2 regions of the Phenylobacterium sp. NIBR 498073 genome follow, and region 1 is predicted to be linked to the other one. Evidence: predicted binding sites of a transcription regulator. Region 1 holds the regulator's gene; the other holds the start of a gene.
What was found. Region 1 encodes HrcA, which represses chaperone genes, less so after heat shock. Its sites were predicted from a motif close to GTTAGCANTCNNNNNNNNNGANTGCTAAC; they were not measured.
Positions count from the first base shown of each region.

Region 2: groES (co-chaperone GroES) is a predicted target of HrcA. The motif match lies at 6,206-6,234, and genes of this name have one in related genera.

Region 1 covers NZ_CP114599.1:366,863-374,750, reverse strand. The annotation lists gene hisC (histidinol-phosphate transaminase) at 1-44, opposite strand, end outside; gene O4N75_RS01900 (hypothetical protein) at 231-1,028, shown strand; gene O4N75_RS01895 (hypothetical protein) at 1,033-1,839, shown strand; gene O4N75_RS01890 (GFA family protein) at 1,897-2,376, shown strand; gene O4N75_RS01885 (hypothetical protein) at 2,496-2,771, opposite strand; gene O4N75_RS01880 (GFA family protein) at 2,925-3,398, shown strand; gene rph (ribonuclease PH) at 4,107-4,823, opposite strand; gene hrcA (heat-inducible transcriptional repressor HrcA) at 4,934-6,004, shown strand; gene grpE (nucleotide exchange factor GrpE) at 6,016-6,627, shown strand; gene O4N75_RS01860 (DUF1275 family protein) at 6,702-7,298, shown strand; gene O4N75_RS01855 (arylsulfatase) at 7,415-7,888, shown strand, end outside.
Region 2 covers NZ_CP114599.1:626,947-634,834, reverse strand. The annotation lists gene O4N75_RS03245 (alkyl sulfatase dimerization domain-containing protein) at 1-299, opposite strand, end outside; gene O4N75_RS03240 (SDR family NAD(P)-dependent oxidoreductase) at 427-1,302, shown strand; gene O4N75_RS03235 (GNAT family protein) at 1,383-1,967, opposite strand; gene O4N75_RS03230 (sulfite exporter TauE/SafE family protein) at 1,964-2,722, opposite strand; gene O4N75_RS03225 (GNAT family N-acetyltransferase) at 2,898-3,416, opposite strand; gene O4N75_RS03220 (acyl-CoA dehydrogenase family protein) at 3,524-4,837, opposite strand; gene O4N75_RS03215 (VOC family protein) at 5,190-5,573, opposite strand; gene O4N75_RS03210 (hypothetical protein) at 5,654-6,073, opposite strand; gene groES (co-chaperone GroES) at 6,293-6,580, shown strand; gene groL (chaperonin GroEL) at 6,634-7,888, shown strand, end outside.

The sequences.
Region 1 (7,888 bases):
TAGGGCTTCAGCTGATGGGTCAGGTCGCTCCAGAAGCGGCTCATACTCGGGTCTCTCGTTGCCTGCGGCCTTCTAAGCAACCCGGCCGTCGCCAAGTCCAGGGCAAAACACACGTCCTGAGAGAAACCCCACACTCAACACAATTCGTGGGGTTGAAGTCCGCCCCCCGCCGAATAATATTGCGGCAATCCGTGTGCTGAACACTACGGAACTATCAGTGGGGGAAGCAGTTGGACGCAGCAGAGGGCGGCGGAGCCCGTATTCCGGCCTTTAGCCTATCGCCTTACGGCTTCCCGATCCGCCTGTTGCTGGTCGCGTTCGCGCTGGGCGTCGCCTATGTCGTGGCGCATAAGATTAATCCCTACGGTATAGAACCCGGCTGTTCCGAAGCCTCCCGACTGCTGTTCGAGCTGTTCGACCTCAACGGCGAGAACAACGTCCCGACCTGGTTCACCGCCCTGGTCTGGGCGATGGCCGCCGGTCTGGCGATGGTCGCGTCACGCCGCGAGTTCAGCTCCGACTCCGTCATGCGCTGGTCGTGGTTCCTGCTCGGCGGCGTCTTCCTTCTGCTTTCGCTGGATGAAGTCGGATCGCTGCACGAACGGCTGCTGGGCCTGGCCGGGGACACCATCAAGCGATCGTTCGGCTTGGCCGATTCCTTCTATTACAGCTGGGCCCCGATGGGGATGCTCGCGGTTATCCTGGTGGCCGGCCTGTTCATTCCGTTCATGCTGCGGATTCCCAGAGGCGTCGCGGCACGTCTGATCCTCGCGGCCGGCGTGTTCCTGTCGGGATCCCTGGCCATCGAGACCATCGGCTCCTCCTACGAAGCCGGCTGGATAGCCTCCACCGAAATGTTCCGCATCAGCTGGCATCGCCTCATCTTCGTCGAGGAGGTGCTCGAGATGATCGGCGCCATCCTCGCGGTGCACGCCCTGCTGTGGGCGCTGGCCCTCTCGCCCAGTCCCGTCAGGACAGCAGAACCGAGCATGCTGACGAGCGCGCCCAAGCAGCCGGCCCACGGCTAGGACCATGGTCGTCGAGGCAAGAGACGAAGGTCGTTACGACCTTCAGCGAAAAGGGCCGGTTTGGCGCGCAGCGACACGTCCAAGCGCGCGCATTCCCGACATTCGCGTGTCCGTTTACGGCTTTCCGATCCGGCTGCTGCTGGTCGCCCTGCTGCTCGGCGGCGCCTATGTCGCGACGCATCGCCTCAATCCTTACGGCGTCGCGCCCGGCGGCTCGGAGATGTCCCGACTGCTGTTCCAGCTCTTCGACCTGGACAGCGAGAACAACGTCCCGACCTGGTATTCGGCCTTGCTGTGGGCGATGGCCGGCGGTCTGGCGCTGGCCGCCGCCCACCGAGAGCTTGGCCGCGATGCGATCGTCCGCTGGTCTTGGGCCCTGCTCGGCGGCGTCTTCCTCTTGTTGTCGTTCGACGAAGGCGCCTCGCTTCACGAACGCATTCTGGACCCGACCGGCGACCTCCTGCAGGAAGCGAGGGGCGTCGCAGACTCCTTCTACTACAACTGGGTTGTGGTGGCGGGCATGCTGGCCGCGTCGGTTGCGGCCCTGCTCGTGCCGTTCCTCCTGCGGATCCGGCGCGACGTCGCCGCGTGCCTGATCCTCGCGGGCCTCCTGTTCCTGGTCGGGTCGCTGGGCTTCGAAACCGTCAGCTCGGCCGTCCACCGGGGCTGGATCGCCTCCATCGGCCACACGGGCCTGACCTGGACCCGCCTGATCATTCTCGAGGAGCTCTGCGAGATGGCGGGGGCGATCGTGGCCATCCACGCCCTGCTGAGGGGGCTGGCCGCGCCCAAACCCGTCGCCGCCAGATAGTCCCGCACGCCATCGCCCCATGCGCTAGGCTCCGGCGCCGCCGCCGCGAGAACCCAGATGCCGCAAGAGGCCAAACGCTCCGCCGCCCAATCGCAAGGCGCCTGCGCCTGCGGCGCCGTCCGCCTGGAGATCGACGTCCCCGCCGTCTGGGCTTGGCACGATCATTCGCAGGCGGGCCGCCGCGCCCACGGCGGGGCCTACGCCACCTATGTCGGCTCCTGGCGCTCGCGCCTGCGGCTGCTGGAAGGCGAGGAGCTCCTCACCCGCTACGAAGACCCGGAGACTGGCGTCGCGCGCAGCTTCTGCGCCCGCTGCGGCACGCCGATGCTATACGAGCGGCCGCGCTCGCCGAAGATGGTCAATATTCCGCGCGGCGTGTTCGCCACCCGCACCGGCCGCGAGCCGCGCTATCACCTCGGCCTGACCGAACAGGCCGACTGGATCTACGACGGCGCCCCGCTCTCCCCGCTCAAGGGCTATCCCGGCGTGATGCGCGAGCGCCCCCGGCGCCGGAAGACGCCGCCGGAAGACCTCTGACGTCCTATTTCGCGCGCGCCTCCACCGGCACGCCGAACACAGGCCCGCGGCGCGCGCACGGCCACGATCCGGAGTTCTGGACCAGCGCGCCGCAGGCTCCGGTCCGCCTCGGCTGAGGTTCAGCCGACCGGCTCGGTCTCCTTGGGCGCCGAAACCCGCCGCGTCCGGGCCTGCGCCTTGGGCTTGGGCAGCAGCCGGAAACGCGTCTGGCACCAGGCGAAGTCGATGCCGACGTCGAGCAGGGCGTCGGACCGTCCGCATGGGCAGGCGAACTCCATGACCGCGATCACCCGGTAGGTTTCGCCGGCCTGCAGGGGCACCGGCCTTCCCGTGACATGGTTTGGGGCGGCGTTGACGCAGAGAACCAGGTCGCCAGGGCCGACAGCGTCACTCATGGCTTTCTTCCCTTAGCCCCCGGCCGTCAGACTAGACCCGGACCCGCATCGGGCAAAGGCCGGTTCGCCGTCGCCGCGGCCTCGGAAAATCGGCTCTACCGCCCGCTCGTCAAACGGGTAGCATCACCCGCCTGGGCGTGCGGAGACGCGGACATGACGACGAACATCACCGGCGGATGCCAGTGCGGCGCCATACGCTTCCGCGTCGACGGCGAACTCGGCGACGCCTCGATCTGCCATTGCCGGATGTGCCAGAAGGCGACCGGCGGCTTCTTCGGGCCCTATGTCGGCGCGCCCCGCCAGGCCGTGGTCTGGACCCGCGGCCGGCTCAAGCATTTCCAGAGTTCGAACAAGGTCGCCCGCGGCTTCTGCGGCGACTGCGGCACGCCGCTGACTTATGAGTACGACGACGGCGATGTGGGCCTGTCCATCGGCGCCCTCGATCGCCCGGCCGAGACCGCGCCCCGCGTGCAGCTCGCCTCGTCGGCCGAGCTGCCGTATTTCGCCGGGCTCGCGGCCCTGCCGGTCCACGCCGACGACGAACCGCGGGCCGCCGCCCACCTGGCCAGCATCGTCTCTTACCAGCATCCCGACCACGACACCGCCGAGTGGCCGCCGAAGCCCTAGCTACCCGCGCTCGCCGCGACAGGTGGCGCCTGCCGCATAGCCGTCGCTGTGCGATCCCGAACCGTCCTCGCGCCGGCAGCTGAGCGACGGCAGTCGGCCGACATGTCGACGTCCACCCCGCCCCTGCTCCCCGGCCAGAAGGCCGCGTTTGCCCGCGCGGAAATTCTCACGAGCGGCGCCATTGCCGCCGAGCCCGCCTGGAACAGGTGCGACATTTCCGCCCCCAACGGTCGAACATGCCCTCATTTTGGCTTGGGTATGCAAAAAACCACCCCGCACCCATTGCATAGCCGCCAAGACCTCCCTATTTGCATTGCAACAATTTGCTGCGCCGCACACAAAGGAGATGGGCATGGCTAACGCTATCGAACGCGTCATCGACTGGATGCTGGGCCCCTTCGCCCGCGAACTTGCGCGCATGCCGGCATCGTCGTTCCGCTATCTGCTGAACGGCCTCTAGACGCGTCGCGGCGCCCCTCCTCCCCCAGCCGCCCGTCTAGATACGAGAACCCCGCCCCGTCCTCCCCGGGGCGGGGTTTTTCGTTTTGGGGCGCACTCAAGTGTCATCCCGGAAAGCGCGCAGCGCTTGTCCGGGACCCATTCGCGCGAATGATGCAGGATGAAGCTCGGCTGAGGCGCACCCGCCCCATCCGGTGTTCATGGATCCCGGTCTTGCTTCGCAAATCGGGATGACACGATGAAATGCGGCTACTTCCCGGTCGCCGCGCGCTGGGCCTCGCACAGCTCGCCGATGCCCTTGCGGGCCAGGTTGAACAGCTGCTCGAACTCGTCCTGGGTGAAGCCGCGCTTCTCGCCGGTCGCCTGGATCTCGACGATGTCGCCCTTGCCGGTCAGCACGAAGTTCGCGTCGGCCTCGGCGTTGGAGTCCTCTTCGTATTCCAGGTCCAGCACCGGGGTGTTGTTGTAGACGCCGCACGACACCGCCGCGACCTGGTCGACGATCGGGTCCTTGGCGATCACGCCCTCGTCCAGCAGGTACTGCGTGGCCATCCGCAGGGCCACCCAGGCGCCCGTGATCGCCGCCGTGCGGGTGCCGCCGTCGGCCTGGATCACGTCGCAATCGATCGAGATCTGCCGCTCGCCCAGCGCCGCCGGATCGACAACCGCGCGCATCGAGCGGCCGATCAGCCGCTGGATTTCCTGGGTGCGGCCCGACTGCTTGCCCTCCGAGGCCTCGCGGCGACCGCGGGTATGGGTCGCGCGCGGCAGCATGCCGTACTCGGCCGTCACCCAGCCGACGCCGCGGCCGCGCATGAAGCCGGGCACTCGCTCCTCGACGCTGGCGGTGACCAGCACCTTGGTGTGGCCGAAGCTGACCAGGCACGAGCCCTCGGCATAACGGTTGACCCCGGTCTCCAGGGTCACGGTGCGAAGCATGTCGGGGGTGCGGTCGGAGGGGCGCATGGCGGTCCTGCGGGCTATTGGAAAAACGGATGGGTCTGGCGTCTTGCGTCCGGCGGCTTATCCTAGATGAAAGAGGTTCCGTCCATGGCCCAGACCGAGCACCGCCGCCCGTGGTGACCAACCCGCTGCTTTCCTCCGGGCCTTCGCTCGGCGAACTCGACGAGCGCGCCCGCGAGATCTTCCGCCGCGTCGTGGAGAGCTACCTGGAGACCGGCGAGCCGGTCGGCTCGCGCACCCTCTCCAAGGGCGGCGTGCACCTGTCGCCGGCCTCGATCCGCAACACCATGCAGGACCTGACCCAGCTCGGCCTGCTCGGCGCGCCGCATGTCAGCGCCGGCCGGGTGCCGACCCATGCCGGCCTGCGGCTGTTCGTCGACGGCCTGCTCGAGGTCGGCGACGTCGCCGAGGAGGACCGCCGCAACATCGAGGCCCGGCTCTCGGCCAAGGGCCGCAACTTCGAGGAGGCCTTGAACGAGGCCTCGGCCATCCTCTCGGGCCTCGCCGGCGGGGCCGGCATCGTCGTCACCCCAGTGCGGGACGCCGGCGTCAAACACGTCGAGTTCGTCGCCCTCTCCGCCGACCAGGCCCTGGCGGTGATGGTGTTCGAGGACGGCGTGGTCGAGAACCGGCTGATGCGGCTGGCCGCCGGCGTCACCCCCTCCTCGCTGCAGGAGGCCTCGAACTTCATGAACGCCCGACTGCGCGGCCGCACCCTGGGCGAGGCGGGGCTGGAGATCCGCCGCGAGCTGGAGGCCGCCCGCCGTCAGCTCAACGAGGCCGCCGCCCGGCTGGTCGAGGACGGCATGGCCGCCTGGAGCGGCGGCGACGGCGCCGACCGCGCCCTGATCGTCCGCGGCCGCGCCAACCTGCTGGGCGACCGCGAGACCCTCGACGACCTCGAACGCGTGCGCATGCTGTTCGACGACCTCGAACAAAAGGAGCAGCTGATCGGTTTGCTCGACGACGTGCGGGACGCCCAGGGCGTGCGCATCTACATCGGCGCCGAAACGCGACTCTTTTCCCTTTCGGGTTCCGCCGTCATCGCCGCGCCCTATATGACGGGCCGGCAAAAGGTGCTGGGCGCGATCGGCGTGATCGGTCCCGCCCGTCTAAACTATGCCCGGGTCATCCCGCTGGTGGACTATACCGCCCGCGTGCTGTCCCAGGTGACGAACGCTTAGAGGAATACAAGATGTCCGACGATCAAACGCCGGCCGAAGAATTCAACGACGTCGCCGACGCCGCCGTCGACGAGATCATCGCCCTGAAGGCCGAGGTTCAGGCCCTGAAGGACCAGATGCTGCGCGTCGCCGCCGACGCGGAGAATTCCAAGCGCCGGGCCGAGCGCGAGGCCAACGACGCCCGCGCCTTCGCGATCCAGAAGTTCGGCCGCGACCTGCTGACCGTCGCCGACACCCTCGACCGCGCCCTGGCCGCGCCGGTCGACGACCCGGCGGTCAAGAACTTCGTGGTCGGCATGGAGATGACCCAGAAGTCGCTGTTGAGCGCCTTCGAGAACAACGGCCTGAAGAAGATCGACCCGCCGAAGGGCGAGAAGTTCGACCCGCACCAGCATCAGGCGATGATGGAGCAGCCCGCCCCCGACGTCGCCGCCGGCGGCGTCATCCAAGTGCTGCAGCCGGGCTACGAGCTGCTCGGCCGGCTGATCCGCCCGGCCATGGTCGTGGTCGCCGCCAAGGGTTCGGGCGCCGACCTGCCGCCCGCCGCCGAGCCGGCCCCGTCCGCCAATCCCTACGCCGTGGGCGACGGCGAGGCCGGCGGCTCGGTCGACACCAAGGCCTGACTGGCTAAGCGGGAGGGGGCGAACTGATTCGTCTGAGCAGCCGGGTTCGACTGCTGGCCAGCGGCCTTTCGGCCGTGGCCGGCTACGTGGACGCCGTCGGCTTCCTGCTGACCGGCGGCTTCTTCGTCTCCTTCATGAGCGGCAACTCCACCCGCCTGGCGGTGGGCCTGGCCGAGGGCGCGGGCTATGCAGGCCTGGCGTTCGCCCTGATCGCCGCCTTCGTGGCCGGGGTCTCGACCGGAGCCTTCCTCGGCCGCAAGGCCGGGGCCCGGCGCGGGCCGGCGGTGCTGGCCTTCGTCAGCCTCGTCCTGGCGCTGGCCGCCACGCTCGCCGCGCTTGCGCCCCTGCCGGCCGCCATCCTGGTCCTCGCCTTCGCCATGGGGGCGGAGAACACCGTCTTCGCCCAGGACGGCGAGGTCCGCTTCGGCCTGACCTACATGACCGGCGCCCTGGTCAAGCTCGGCAAGGCGATCACTGCGGCGCTGATGGGCGGCGATCGCTTCGGCTGGGCGCCGCACCTGCTGCTGTGGCTGGGCCTCGTCGCCGGCGCCGCCCTCGGCGCCCTGGCCTTCCAACGGCTCGGCCCCGGGGCCCTCTGGATCGCCGCCGCCGCCATGGCGCTGCTGGCCCTCGCCGCCGCCCGCCTCGACCTGGCGCCGGCGACGGCCTGAGCCCAGCCGCGCGCCCTCCAGACATTCGCCTCGCAGGACGCGGGTAAAGCCCGATGTCGGCCCGCCGCGCCGGACGCGAAAATCCCGCCCTGGTCTTGCGGGCGAGGAGAATTGCCGTGGCGAAAAAACCCAACATTCTGGTCATGTGGGGCGACGATATCGGTCAGTCGAACCTCAGTTGCTTCACCAAGGGCATGATGGGCTACCGAACGCCCAACATCGACCGCGTCGCCAATGAAGGCATGGTGTTCACCGACTACTACGCCGAGCAGAGCTGCACGGCCGGCCGCGCCAGCTTCATCACCGGCCAGGGCGGGCTTCGCACCGGCCTCACCAAGGTCGGCATGCCCGGCGCCAAGGAGGGGATGAAGGACTCGATCCCGACCATCGCCACCGTGCTCAAGACCCAGGGCTACGCCACCGGCCAGTTCGGCAAGAACCACCTCGGCGACCGCGACGAGCAGTTGCCGACGATGCATGGCTTCGACGAGTTCTTCGGCAACCTCTACCACCTGAACGCCGAGGAAGAGCCGGAGAACCCCGACTATCCGGACCCCAAGGAATTCCCCAACTTCCGCAAGCGCTTCGGC
Region 2 (7,888 bases), 260 kb from region 1:
GGCTTGCCGGCCGCGTGCGGCTCGAACTGGGTCCAGACCTTCTTGGCCTCATCGAGGCTGTCGGTGGTGTCGATGATGACGACCCCGGTCTTGCCGACCACCATGATCGAATTGGCGATCCCATAGCCGACCGCCGAAAAGATCCCCGGCGCCGGTTCATAGACCTTGGGCGGCGCGAACTCGGCGGTGTGGGCGGCCAGCGAAGGAGCGATCCGCGGGGCCGGCTCGTGGGCGAAGGCGGCGCCGGCGGCGCTCAGGGCGGCGGTCAGCGCGGCCCTTTGGGCCAGCATGCGGATCATCGAAGTCGCTCCCTATTGGCACGCAGCACGCCAATTGGAGCCGGCCGCCTCCAGCGGTCAAGGCTTGCCAGCGGAAAACCTCGCCCCGAAGATGGCCCCATAACTTAGATCATTAGGGAGAAACGACATGGGCCTGCTGGACGGCAAGGTCGCCATCATCACCGGCGCGGGCAACGGTTTGGGCGAGGCCTACGCCAAGCTGTTCGCCAAGGAAGGGGCCGCGGTTGTGGTCAACGACCTGGGCGGGCCGCGCGACGGTTCCGGTTCGGATAAGGGCGCGGCGCAGAAGGTCGTTGACGACATCATCGCCGCCGGCGGCCGGGCCGCGGCCAACACCGACGACGTCTCGACCCTCGAAGGCGGCGAGAACATCCTGAAGACCGCCCTGGATAATTTCGGCCAGGTCGACATCCTCGTCTGCAACGCCGGCATCCTGCGCGACAAGACCTTCGCCAACACCACCGAGGCCGATTGGGACCTGGTCGTGAAGGTCCACCTGAAGGGAACCTACTGCTGCACCATGCCGGTGTGGAAATGGATGAAGGACAACGGCAAGCCCGGGACTATCATCATGACCTCCTCGACCTCGGGCCTCTACGGCAACTTCGGCCAGTCGAACTACGGCGCGGCCAAGGCCGGCATCTACGGCTTCATGCGCGTGCTCTCGATCGAGGGGCGCAAGTACGGCATCCGGGTCATGGGCCTGGCCCCCGGCGCCTTCACCCGCATGACCTCGGACCTCCCCGGCTTCCGCGACAAGGAACCCGATCCGATGGCCCTGCCGGAGAACATCGCCCCCGGCGTGCTCTACATGGCCTCGGACCTCGCCGCCGACCACACCGGCAAGGTGCTGGGCGTCTCGTCCCGCGGCGTCCGCGAGATCAAGATGCTGCAGACCGACGGCTTCACGCCGGGCCGGCCCTACACCGCCCAGGAGGTCGCGGAGAACGCCGCCAAGGTGTTCTTCCCGGCCGCTCCGGAGAAGACCGCCGCGAGCGCCTGATCTATCGCGGGGGGCGTCGTACGAGCGTCGCCCCCGCGCCGTGTCATTGCCGGTTTGCGAAGCAAGACCGGGATGACACTCTAGGCGAATACGGCCAGCCGTTCGTCCAGCCTCTGGCGCACGGCCGGCCACTCGTCGGCGAGGATCGAGAAGATCACCGTGTCGCGGATGCGGCCGGTCCAGGTGACGCGGTCCTGGCGCAGGATCCCTTCCTGCACCGCCCCCAGCTTCAGCACCGCCGCGCGCGAGCGGGCGTTGCTGGCGTCGACGCGATAGACCACCCGCCGCGCGCCGCCGTCGAAGGCGTGCCCCATCATCAGCCGCTTGGCGGCCGGATTGACCACGCCGCCCCGCACGTCGGGCCGGTAATAGGTGCCGCCGACCTCCAACACCGCATTGGCCGGGTCGACGCCGTAGAAGGTGGTGAGCCCGACCACTTCGCCGCCGACCATCACCGCGTAGCCCTGGGCGCCGCCCTTGGCGTTGTCGTCGATCAGCTTGGCCCAGGTCGGGTCGAAGTGCTCGCCGGCCCAGGAGTAGGGATAGAGGCGGGTCCAGACGTCCTGGTCGGCGTTGCAGGCCGCGCGCAGCCCCTCGCGGTGCGGCTCGCCGATCGGCTCCAGCCGCACGAACGGGTTTTCCAGCACCCTGGGTTCGATCTTCATCCGGCCCCTCGCACGAACAGTTGAGCGGCCTGGATCAGATAGAGGACCCCGATCCCGGTCACGATCCACTTCGTCCAGCGCTTGAAGTCCACATCGGTGATGCGGCCGAGGATCCAGCCGCCGACCGCCGTACCCGCCATCGAGAGCGGAATGGCGATCACGAACATCCACCAGGGCGGCAGGTCCTGGGCGCGACTGGTGAGCAGCGGCGTCCCGTAGACCAGGATCTTGGCCAGGTGGGCGAACACCTGGGTCGCGGCCTTGGTGGCGACGATGGCGTGCCGGGTCAGGCTGGTGCGCACAAAGAAGATGTCGAGCAGCGGGCCGGCGACCCCGGCGGAGAGGTTGAGGCCCGTGACCATCAGGCCCGACGCGAAGGCCTGGGGCGGCCGCGCCGCGTCGAGGTTGATCCAGCGCTGCGGCAACCAGAGCAGGAACGGCACCAGGCCCATCAGCAGGTAGAGCACCGGCTTGGACGGCGCCAGCGAGATCAGCGCGACGATGCCGCCGGCAATCGCCGAGGCCAGGGCGTACCAGCCGACGATGTCCCAGCGGACGAACTTGCGGTGCAACACCGCGCGCCAGCCGTTGGCGACGAGCTGCAGGATGCCGTGGGTCACGAATGCGGCGGAGACCGGCAGCACCAGCGCCAGCCCGCCCATCAGCACCAGGCCGCCGGCCATGCCGAACACCCCCGACAGGGTCGCCGTGACGAAGGCCAGGCAGATTATGAACAGAGCCGAGATCAGGCCCATGGGTCGTCCTCCAGGTTGCGAGCGGCTCGGACGGGGGACACAGGCGCCCCGGCTCCACCGGTCAGCTGCGCGACGCGCGCGCGGGAAAGAGGTCGCCTCGCTGCGGCTCCCGGCGGTCGCGCCGGACGGAGGTTCGCTGTGGGCGAACCTTGCTTACACCGAACAGGCGTGGCTGTCAGATGAGCTTGTAGAAGTATGTGGTGCTGCAGAGTTCGCCGTCGGGCGTCAGCGCGTAGTTCGGGATGACCCCGACCCGCTCCCAGCCCAGCCGCGCGTAGAGCCGCTCGGCCTCGCCGCCGGTGACCGTGTCGAGCACCAGCAGCGTCAGGCCGAGGCCGCGGCCCGCGTCCTCGGCGGCGGCCAGCAGCGCCTCGGCCGCGCCGCGCCGCCGGCCGCGTCGGTGGACGAGCATCTTGGCGACGTCGCCGCGGTGCGGCTGGTTGGGCATGCCGGCGGCGATCACCTGCACGACGCCGAACAGACCCTCGTCGTCCTCAGCCGCCAGCACCGCGCGGCCGTCGCCGGCCTGGGCCGCGGCCGCGCGCGCCCAGAACGCAGTCGCCTCGTCGAGGGTCAGGCCCGCCATGAACGAGACCGAAGCCCCGCCGTCCACGCAGTCCTTCAGCACCGCCCCGAGGGCCGAGGCGGCGCGGAGGGTTTCGTCGGCGCTCAGCCGTTTGATGCGAAAGCTCATGGTCTGAGCCTAGGCCCGGCCGACCGCGCCGGTCGATGGCGGCCGGGCAAAGAAAAAGGCCCCGGACGCGCCGGGGCCTGATCCTGTGCAGCTGTGTCAGCCGACGCCTAGTTGCGGAACACCGCGGCGGTCGACGGATCGTGCGGCATCTCGCGGTACTGGCGGACCTCGTTGCGGCCCACGACCATGTGGTGCACCTCGTCCGGGCCGTCGGCCAGGCGCAGGGTGCGGGTCGAGGTGTACATCCGGGCCAGCGGGGTCTTTTGGCTGACGCCCAGGGCGCCGTGCATCTGGATCGCCTGGTCGATGATCGTGCAGACCCGCTCGGGCACCATGGCCTTGACCATGTGGATCCAGATCCGGGCTTCGTCGCGCGGCAGGATGTCCATGGCCTTGGCGGCCTTGAGCACCATCAGGCGCATGGCCTCGATCTCGATGCGGGCGCGGCTGACGATTTCGATGTTGCCGCCCAGCTGGATGATCGGCTTGCCGAACGCCTCGCGGGTCAGACCGCGGGTGACCAGCAGGTCGAGGGCCTTCTCGGCCTGGCCGATGGCGCGCATGCAGTGGTGGATACGGCCCGGGCCCAGGCGCAGCTGGCTGATCTCGAAGCCGCGGCCTTCACCGAGCAGCATGTTCGAGGCCGGCACGCGCACGTTGTCGAACACGATGTGCATGTGGCCGTGCGGGGCGTCCGGATCGCCGAACACGTTCATCGGGCCGAGGATCTTCACGCCGGGCGCGTCGGTCGGCACCAGGATCTGCGACTGGCGCAGGTGGGGCGGGCCGTCCGGGCTGGTCTGGACCATGGTGATCATGATCTTGCAGCGCGGGTCGCCGGCGCCCGAGATGTAGTGCTTCTCGCCGTTGATCACGTACTCGTCGCCGACCAGGGTGGCGCGGGTGTTGATGTTCTTGGCGTCGGACGAAGCGGCGTTGACCTCGGTCATCGCGAAGGCCGAGCGGATCTCGCCGTTCAGCAGCGGCTTCAGCCACTTTTCCTTCTGTTCCGGCGTGCCGACGCGCTCCAGCACTTCCATGTTGCCGGTGTCCGGGGCGGCGCAGTTCATCGTCTCCGACGCCATCGGGTTCTTGCCGAGTTCGACGGCGATGTAGGCGTAGTCGAGGTTCGACAGGCCTTCACCGGTGTGGGCGTCCGGCAGGAAGAAGTTCCACAGGCCGGCGGCCTTGGCCTTGTCCTTGGCCGCTTCCAGCACTTCCAGCTGGCCGGGCGCGTAGCTCCAGATGTCGGTCTTGCCCTCGCCGAGGCGATGGAATTCCTCGGACATGGGCTGGACCACGTCCTTGATGAATTGCTTGACCTGATTGTAGAGCGGCAGCGCCTTGTCCGACATGCGCAGGTCGTTCAGTTCGTCCTGCACGTTCAGCGTGAAGCTGGCCTGCTTAGCGGCCTCGGTCATCTGGGTCTCTCCTGCTGCGATCTTGGTTGGCGGTAGTTTTGGCCCATATTCCCGCAAAATCAAACAAGCGTTTTAATTTTACAGCGTCCAGCATTGGACGTGCGCCATCGCGAGGCCGAGAACCCCTGCTGCGCAAGGGCTCAGTCCGAAATCACGGATCGGAGAAAGCCGGCGCCTCCGCGCCGCCGCCTCAGGCGTAGAGCGGCGCGGGCAGGCTCAGCAGCACCAGGGCCGCAGCCAAGCCCAGGATGACCAGCGCAGGCGCAAGCTTGAGGAGCAGGTTCATGATGGTGACATGGGAGCGACCGGTCGGTATCGCCAGCCGCAATCCCGACATTTTCTCGCGGGCCGCTCAGCCCTGGTGGCAGACGGCTTCGATGTTGTGTCCGTCGGGATCGAGCACGAAGGCCCCGTAATAGGTCGGGTGATAGTGCTCGCGCAGGCCCGGCGCGCCGTTGTCGCGCCCGCCGGCGGCCAGGGCGGCCGCATAGAAGGCGTCGACCGTGGCGCGGTCGGGCGCGGTGAAGGCGACGTGCAGGGCGCCGGTCGTCGCGCCGGCGTCGCCGATCCAGAAATAGGGCCTGCCGTCCGAACCATAGCCGAGATGGCTGGAGCCGCCGGTCTGCTCGGGCGTCACCTCCATCACCATGGCCACGCCCAACGGCGCGAGCGCGGCGTCGTAGAAGGCCCGCGCCCGGGCGAAGTCGCTGACGGTCAATCCGATGTGGTCGAGCATGGCGTGTCCTCCGATCGTCAACCGCCAGCCTTAGCGGCGGGACTGACGCAAACCTGTCAGCAGCCCCGCCGGTTCGCCGGCTATTTCGCGGCCAGGCCCGAGGTGTTCTTGCAGACCGCCTCGACCAGCGCCTTGTCCTCGGCGCTCTTGGCCGCGCCGGGGGTGGCGGTGCGCCAGGTCGCCGACAGCTCCAGCGGCTTCTTCGGCGAATAGCCGCCGAGGCTGATCATCGACTTGCCGCTGCAGTCGACGGCGGTGACGAAGCCGACCCCGTCGGCCTTGCCAGGGCCGGACGGCCCCATGCGCGGTTCGGCGCCCGGCTTGCCGACCGCCTGCATCACGACCACGCGGCCCGTCAGGGTGTCGCGGTATGAATAATCGGCGTCATAGGACCATTCGAGCCCGTTGGCGGTCTTGGCGTAGGGGGTCCAGGCCTCGGCCTGGGCGGTGGTGGCGGCGGCCAAGGCGCAGAGGCCGGCGAGCGCGAAAATGCGGCGCATGGTGGTGTTACTTCTCCTGGTGTTCCCTCGGGTCCGACCCTATCTGCGGCGCGTGCCGGTAACCAAGCGGAATCAAAAACCGTCGTGCGCCGTGCTTGACTCCCTTCGGAGCGTTCCCTACCTCCGCCCTGCGTTAGCACTCAGGGGTCGCGGCTGCTAACGGCCGCACCCGGAGGCTGACCGACAGGCATTCAACCGTCCCGAACGGAGACATAAGATATGGCGTTTCGTCCTCTGGGAGACCGCGTCCTCGTGAAGCGCGTCGAGGAAGAAGAAAAGACCAAGGGCGGGATCATCATCCCCGACACCGCCAAGGAAAAGCCGCAGGAAGGCGAAGTCGTCGCCGTCGGCCCTGGCGCCCGTGACGACAACGGCAAGCTTCAGCCGCTCGACGTGAAGGCCGGCGACCGCATCCTGTTCGGCAAGTGGTCGGGCACCGAGGTCAAGATCGACGGCAAGGACCTGCTGATCATGAAGGAAAGCGACGTCCTGGGCGTGGTCGAGTAACCACCCCTCCTTCGTCCTTCCTCCCCATCCACTTCTATTGAAAGACGAGAAAAATGGCCGCCAAAGACGTCTATTTCTCCTCCGACGCTCGTGACCGCATGCTGCGCGGCGTCAACACCCTCGCCAACGCGGTGAAGGTGACCCTCGGCCCCAAGGGCCGCAACGTCGTCATCGAAAAGTCGTTCGGCGCCCCGCGCTCGACCAAGGACGGCGTCTCGGTCGCCAAGGAAATCGAACTGGCTGACCGCTTCGAGAACCTCGGCGCCCAGCTGATCCGCGAAGTCGCCTCGAAGACCAACGACAAGGCCGGCGACGGCACCACCACCGCCACCGTCCTGGCGCAAGCCATCGTCGTCGAAGGCCTGAAGTCGGTCGCGGCCGGCATGAACCCGATGGACCTGAAGCGCGGCGTCGACAAGGCGGTCGCCAAGGTCATCGAGGAGATCAAGTCGACCTCCAAGAAGGTCACCACCAACTCGGAAATCGCTCAGGTCGGCACCATCTCGGCCAACGGCGACCTGGAAGTCGGTGAAATGATCGCCAAGGCCATGGCCAAGGTCGGCAACGAAGGCGTCATCACCGTCGAAGAAGCCAAGAGCCTGGAAACCGAACTCGACGTCGTCGAGGGGATGCAGTTCGACCGCGGCTACCTGTCGCCGTACTTCATCACCAACGCCGACAAGATGGAAGTCGAGCTGGAAGAGCCGCTGATCCTGCTCTTCGAAAAGAAGGTCTCCTCGCTGCAGCCGCTGCTGCCGGTGCTGGAAGCCGTGGTGCAGTCGGGCCGTCCGCTGCTGATCATCGCTGAAGACGTCGAAGGCGAAGCCCTGGCCACCCTGGTGGTCAACAAGCTGCGCGGCGGCCTGAAGGTCGCGGCCGTCAAGGCTCCGGGCTTCGGCGATCGCCGCAAGGCCATGCTGGAAGACATCGCCATCCTGACGGGCGGCGAGCTGATCAGCGAAGACCTGGGCATCAAGCTCGAGAACGTCACCCTCGACATGCTCGGCCGCGCCAAGAAGGTCCAGATCACCAAGGACGACACCACCATCGTGGACGGCGTCGGCGCGAAGGACGCGATCGAAGGCCGCATCGGCCAGATCAAGCGTCAGATCGAAGAGACCACCTCGGACTACGACAAGGAAAAGCTGCAAGAGCGTCTGGCCAAGCTGGCCGGCGGCGTTGCGGTCATCCGCGTCGGCGGCGCGACTGAAGTCGAAGTGAAGGAAAAGAAGGACCGCGTCGACGACGCCCTCAACGCGACCCGCGCGGCCGTGGAAGAAGGCATCGTGCCCGGCGGCGGCGTGGCGC